Regions from separate parts of the Kitasatospora sp. NPDC057223 genome, predicted to be linked through region 1. Evidence: predicted binding sites of a transcription regulator. Region 1 holds the regulator's gene; the other holds the start of a gene.
What was found. Region 1 encodes HspR, which represses chaperone genes until heat shock. Its sites were predicted from a motif close to TTGAGNNNNNNNNNCTCAA; they were not measured.

Region 1 (3,406 bases):
GCTCGCTGATGCCCAGTCGCCGCGCGATGACGCGGTGGTTCGTCCCGGAGAGCAGCAGTTCGATAATGGTCTGCCGAAGCCGGGAAACCACCTGCTGCGGAACAGTACGGTCACCGTCGAATTCGAGCGCCCGACTCCAGCTGCGCTCGAACACCTCCTCGACGATAAAACTGATCACCGCCGGATCGTGGATGAATGCCGCCATATTGTCTTCGGCCACCGGAATTACCGCAAGACGGCGATCCACTATGATCAGACGGGCATACGGCTCGTCCAGGGTCCTGAATTGCCATCCTTCGCCGGCGAGTTTCGAAACATAATCCCTGGTGGGCTGGTGGTAGCGAGTGCTGGCGTTGTAGATGGTCCGCATCGCACCTCCCCCCCTCAGGATCTCCAGGTCCCGCTCCAGACCTGATGCGAGCAGCTCGGGAGGCCGAGGACCGCCTGGCTGCATGGCAAGGCCCTCCGCCATCCCGACGGCCACGGACTGTTGGAGCCGCTGATTTATGAGCGCCTTCCCGCGGACGTACTCAATAGGGCCGCCGGTCTGATCGGGAGTATGGAAGGCCTCTGCCAGTTCGTTGAGATCCGACGGCAGGGAAACTGCTCGCGAGAGCAGTTCGAGCGCCTGCCGCTGCCATGTCGAACTGAGACTCGCCGCGAGCTGCGTGGGATCGACCGCAAGCAGAAGTCCCGGTTCATCACCGTCATGGATGAGCAGACCCAGGCCCAACAACTCGTCGATAGCAACACTGGCAGTCGGTGCGCAGCCGCCCCGGCGCAGCCGCCCATTCTCCTGGACAGCCTTCAGATAAAGCGCGCGGGCGTCCGCAGAAAGGACTTGTGATCCGCGCGGCATGGAACCGGGCTGCTCTCGCCCACTCATTGTCGGCTCCTCGTCGTCGACCGGACACGCAGTCAAGTGACTGGAACGTGTTGCACCCGAATCCTAGGCAGCGACCGCGGTCTGCGAGCCTGACCCGACGGCACGGCCTGGTCGACCGGTCCCTGCCCCGGTGCAGCACTCTCTCACCTCACGCAAGTCGCCGGCACCCCCCGGGCGGAGGGAACCGGCGGCTGTACGTACAGGTGGCGCGGCTACCGCTTCGGGCGCCAGACCACCAGGGCGCTGGACTGGGCCACCTGCTGGTACGGGACGAGGTCGCGGCGGTAGGAGGCGTGGACGGCGGCCTCGCGCTGCTGGAGGGCGCTGGCGGCGCCTTCCAGGGAGTCGGCGAGTTCGCCGATCCGGGACTGGAGGGCGGCGACCTGGTTCTCCAGCTCGATGATGCGCTTGATGCCGGCCAGGTTGATGCCCTCGTCCTGGGACAGCCGCTGGACCTCGCGGAGCTGCTGGATGTCGCGGGCGGAGTAGCGGCGGCCGCGGCCGGCCGTGCGGTCGGGGCAGACCAGGCCGAGGCGGTCGTACTGGCGCAGGGTCTGCGGGTGCAGGCCGGAGAGTTCGGCGGCGACCGAGATCACGTAGACCGGGGTGTCCTCGGTCAGTACGTAGGCGGGGCCGGGGGCCGGGTTGCGGGCGGCCCGGCCGGGGCGGGGGCCTCCGGGGAGGCCGTCGCCGAGGCCGACGCCGATCGAGTCACGGTTCATGAGCTGGTCACGCTCCCTCCGCCGCCCGGAAGAGGGCGGCCCGCGGATCGTCCGAGGCGGTGGCCTCGCGGTACTGCTCCAGAGCTGTCAGTGCGTCGCCGGTGACGTGCTGAGGTACCACGACCTCCACGGTGACCAGCAGGTCTCCGCGGGTGCCGTCCTTGCGGGTGGCGCCCTTGCCGCGGGCCCGCAGGGTGAGGCCGTTGGCGCTGCCGGCGGGCAGTCTGAGCTTCACCGGCGGTCCGTTGAGCGTCGGCACCTCGATGGTGCCGCCGAGGGCGGCTTCGGGGAAGGACACCGGCACGGTCACCGTGAGGTTGTCGCCCTTGCGGCCGAAGACCGGGTGCGGGTCGACGTGCACGAGGACGAAGAGGTCGCCGGGCTGGCCGCCGCGTTCGCCCTGGGCGCCCTTGCCCTTGAGCCGGATGCGCTGGGCGTCCTGCACGCCCGCGGGGATGCGGACCTGCATGGTGCGGGCGGAGCTGGCGCGCCCGCTGCCGTGGCAGTCGAGGCAGGGGTCGTCCACGATCATGCCGCGCCCGCGGCAGTCCCGGCAGGGCTCGGAGAGGGCGAAGGCGCCCTGGCCGCGGCTGACGGTGCCGGCGCCGACACAGGTCGGACAGACCCGCGGGGTGGTGCCGGCCCGGGCGCCGGTGCCGCTGCAGGTGCGGCAGGCGGCCTGGCTGGTCATCCGCAGCGGCACGGTCGCGCCGTCGACCGCCTCCTCGAAGCTGAGGGTGACCTCGGTCTCGACGTCGGCGCCGCGGCGCGGCTGGGCCTGCCGGCCGCCGCGGCCGAAGAGGCCGCCGAAGACGTCCCCGATTCCGCCGCCGCCACCGCCGCCGCCCGGGGCGCCCTGGCTGCCGTTGAAGAGGTCGCCGAAGTCGAAGCTGTAGCTGCCGTTGCCGCCGGGGCCGCCGGACCGGTAGCCGCCGTTGGCGAAGAGGGTGCGCGCCTCGTCGTACTCCTTGCGGCGCTTCTCGTCCGACAGGACGTCGTAGGCCTCGGAGATGTCCTTGAAGCGGTCCTCGGCCTTGGCGTCACCCTTGTTGGCGTCGGGGTGGAACTCGCGGGCCAGCTTGCGGTACGTCTTCTTGATCTCGGCGGAGGTGGCGTCCTTGGGTACACCGAGGACCTTGTAGTAGTCCTTTTCCACGTAGTCCTTGCCGCTCATGGCTGCCGCCACCTCCCAGGGTCTATAGGTCCGCTACGGGTGCCGGCGGCCCGGGGGCCGTCGGCGGATACGGCGCTGCGGAGCCGTTCGTCGTACTGGACGACGTACGACTCCGCAGCGCACAGGTTGTCAGCTTTCCGCGCCACCGTCAGCCTTGTCGGCGTCGCCGTCCGCCGCCTTGTCGGCGTCGTCCGGGGCGGCCGTGGTCTGGGCGCCCGGCTGGGGCTCCGCGACCGCGACCATCGCCGGGCGGATGATCCGCTCGCCGATCCGGTAGCCCGGCTGGAGGATCTGCACGCAGGTGTCCTCGGTGACGTCCGAGGAGTAGCTGTGCATCAGCGCCTCGTGCATCGTCGGGTCGAAGGGCTCGCCCTCCTTGCCGAACTGCTGCAGGCCGAGCTTGGCGACGACCGTCTCCAGGTTGTCGGAGACGGACTTGAACCCGCCCGTGACCTCGCCGTGCTCGCGGGCCCGGCCGATGTCGTCGAGCACCGGGATCAGGCTCTCCAGGATGTTGGAGACCGCGATCTCACGGACCGTCATGCGGTCCCGCTCGACCCGCTTGCGGTAGTTCTGGTACTCGGCCTGGAGGCGCTGGAGGTCACCCGTCCGCTCGGCCAGCTC
Region 2 (3,406 bases), on a different contig from region 1:
CCTCCGGGGTGTTCGGGTCCACCAGGTACTGCGAACCGAGGTTGGAGGTCAGGATCAGGATGGCGTTGCGGAAGTCCACCGTCCGGCCCTGGCCGTCGGTGAGCCGCCCGTCGTCCAGCACCTGGAGCAGCACGTCGAAGACCTCGGGGTGGGCCTTCTCCACCTCGTCCAGCAGGACGACGCTGTACGGGCGGCGGCGGACGGCCTCGGTGAGCTGGCCGCCCTCCTCGTAGCCGACGTAGCCGGGCGGGGCGCCGACCAGCCGCGAGACGGAGTGCTTCTCGCCGTACTCGCTCATGTCGATCCGGACCATCGCCCGCTCGTCGTCGAACAGGAAGTCCGCCAGGGCCTTGGCCAGTTCGGTCTTGCCGACGCCGGTCGGACCGAGGAAGAGGAACGAGCCGGTCGGGCGGTCCGGGTCGGCGATGCCCGAGCGGGTGCGGCGCACCGCGTCCGAGACGGCCTGGACGGCCTCGCGCTGGCCGATCAGGCGCCGGCCGAGCTCGTCCTCCATCCGGAGCAGCTTGGCGCTCTCGCCCTCCAGCAGCCGGCCGGCCGGGATGCCCGTCCAGGAGGAGACCACGTCGGCGACGTCGTCCGGTCCGACCTCCTCCTTGACCATGGACTGGCTCGCGTCTTCGTCCGCGGCACGCTCCTGGGCCTCGATGAGCTCGTGCTCGGCGGCCGGGATCTCGGCGTACATCAGCTTGGACGCACGCTCGAAGTCGCCGTCGCGCTGGGCGCGTTCGAGCAGACCGTGCAGGTCGTCCAGCCGCTCCTTGAGCTCGCCGACCCGGTTGAGGCTCTTCTTCTCCTGCTCCCAGCGGGCGGTGAGAACGCTCAACTGCTCGTTCTTGTCGGCGAGATCGCGGCGCAGCCGGGCCAGGCGGTCGACCGAGGCCGGGTCGGACTCCTTCTCCAGGGCGAGTTCCTCCATCCGCAACCGGTCGACCGCGCGCTGGAGTTCGTCGATCTCGACCGGGGAGGAGTCGATCTCCATCCGGAGCCGGGAGGCGGCCTCGTCGACCAGGTCGATGGCCTTGTCGGGGAGGAAGCGCGAGGTGATGTACCGGTTGGAGAGGGTGGCGGCGGCGACCAGGGCGGCGTCCGAGATCTGCACCTTGTGGTGCGCCTCGTACCGGCCCTTGAGGCCGCGCAGGATCGCGATGGAGTCCTCGACCGAGGGTTCGCCGACCAGCACCTGCTGGAAGCGGCGCTCCAGGGCCGGGTCCTTCTCGATCCGCTCGCGGTACTCGTCGAGGGTGGTGGCGCCGACCATCCGCAGCTCGCCGCGGGCCAGCATCGGCTTGAGCATGTTGCCCGCGTCCATCGCGGAGTCGCCGCCGGCGCCCGCGCCGACCATGGTGTGCAGCTCGTCGATGAAGGTGACGACCTGCCCGTCGCTCTGCTTGATGTCGTTCAGGACGGCCTTCAGCCGCTCCTCGAACTCGCCGCGGTACTTGGCGCCGGCGACCATCGCGCTCAGGTCGAGCGAGACCAGCCGCTTGCCGCGCAGCGAGACGGGCACGTCGCCCGCGACGATGCGCTGGGCCAGGCCCTCGACGACGGCGGTCTTGCCGACGCCGGGCTCGCCGATCAGCACCGGGTTGTTCTTGGTGCGGCGGGAGAGCACCTGGATGACCCGGCGGATCTCCTGGTCGCGGCCGATCACCGGGTCGAGCTTGCCGTCCCGGGCGGCCTGGGTGAGGTCCGTCCCGTACTTCTCCAGGGCCTTGTAGGTGGCCTCCGGGTCCTGCGAGGTGACCCGGCCGCTGCCGCGGACGTCCTTGAAAGCGGCGAGCAGCGCCTTGGCGCCGGCGCCGTGCCGGGCGAGCAGGTCGGCGACGGCGCCGCCCTCGGCGGCGAGGCCGACGAGCAGGTGCTCGGTGGAGAGGTACTGGTCGTCCAGGTCGTCGGCGCGCTTTCCGGCCTCGGTCAGCACGGCGAGGGTGTCGCGGGCCAGCTGGGGCGCCGCGACGGTGGAGCCGCTGGCCTTGGGCAGCGCCGCGAGAAGGCGCCTCGCCTCGGCGGTGACCTGGCCGGCGTCCGCGCCGACGGCCTCCAGCAGCGGTTTGGCGATGCCCTCGGGCTGTTCCAGCAGGGCGAGCAGGATGTGCACCGGCTTGACGTCCGGGTTCCCCGCTGCGCCCGCCTGCCGGATCGCGGCGGACAGGGCGTCCTGCGTCTTGGTGGTGAACTTGCTGGCGTCCACTGCTGGGTCGTCCTCCTCTGTCTCGACTACTGCTTCTTGCTGATTACAGCATGCACTAAGTTGAGTCTATTCCGCTCAACTTTCGAGTGAACGGCAGACGGCGCAACGGCCTGCCTCAGCCCCTGCGCCGGGTGAGCCCGAGCAGCTCCCGGGCCGGGCCCGACGGCCGCTGCCCGGCCGGCCACACCGCGCGCAGCGGGCGCCGCAGGTCCAGGCCCGGCGCCAGCGGCACCGCGACCAGCCGCCGGGTCGCCAGCTCCTCCACCACGGCCAGCTCGCTCAGGCAGACCGGCCCGGCGCCGGTCATCGCCGCCGCCTTCAGCGCCGTCGAGGAGGCCAGCTCCATCAGCGGGCGCGCCGCGCCGCCGTACGGCTCCAGTGCCATCTCCAGCACCTCCCGGGTGCCCGACCCCGGTTCGCGCAGCACCAGTGCGGCCCCGGCCAGCTCCGGGCCGGTCAGCGGCGCCCGGCGGCGGGCCCACGGGTGGTCGGGGCCGACCACCACGACCAGCCGGTCGGCGGCCACCACGGTGCCGGACAGCCCGGCGGCGGTGGTCGGGCCCTCGACGAAGCCGAGGTCGGCGTCGCCGGCCAGCACATGTCCGGCGACGTCCGCCGAGTTCGCGGTCCGCAGCGTCACCGAGGTCCTGGGGCTGGCCTCGTGCAGCGCCATCAGCCATCCCGGCATCAGGTACTCGGCGACGGTCAGGCTCGCCACCACCCGCAGCCGGGCGTCCCGGTTCTCGCGCAGCGCGTCGATCCCGGCGTCGAGTGCCTGGGCCGCCTCGACCACGTTCCGGGCCCACTCGACCACCAGCCGGCCCGCCTCGGTCGGCTTCGAGCCGCGCGGCGAGCGGTCCAGCAGGGCCACCCCGATCTGCCGTTCCATGCCCTTGATCCGGGCGCTCGCGGTGGGCTGGCTGACGCCCAGCTCGGCCGCCGCCCGCCCGACGCTGCCGAGGCGCGCGACCGCGAGCAGCAGCTCCAGGGCGCCGAGCTCGGGGACGTGCGGTGAGAGAGGCATAGAGGCAGGCTATGCGCTCATAGGACCGGGGGCGCTACCGGCTCCGCGGCTCCCCCGGCACGGTGGACCCATGGCCACCCTCAGCACCGCCCGCCCGTCGGCGGCCCGGCCCCGCCTCGACCTCGCCGCACTCGGCCCCAACTGGTACGCCGCCGTGATGGGCACCGCCA

Region 2: clpB (ATP-dependent chaperone ClpB) is a predicted target of HspR. The motif match lies at 2,273-2,291, and genes of this name have one in related genera.

The regions. Positions count from the first base shown of each region.
Region 1 is NZ_JBHUWW010000007.1:47,862-51,267, reverse strand. Features, by position in the region: gene ACFUK0_RS04840 (hypothetical protein) at 1-886, opposite strand, end outside; gene ACFUK0_RS04835 (heat shock protein transcriptional repressor HspR) at 1,099-1,608, opposite strand; gene dnaJ (molecular chaperone DnaJ) at 1,616-2,782, opposite strand; gene grpE (nucleotide exchange factor GrpE) at 2,912-3,406, opposite strand, start outside.
Region 2 is NZ_JBHUWW010000063.1:19,636-23,041, reverse strand. Features, by position in the region: gene clpB (ATP-dependent chaperone ClpB) at 1-2,212, opposite strand, end outside; gene ACFUK0_RS22115 (LysR family transcriptional regulator) at 2,328-3,236, opposite strand; gene ACFUK0_RS22110 (C4-dicarboxylate ABC transporter) at 3,307-3,406, shown strand, end outside.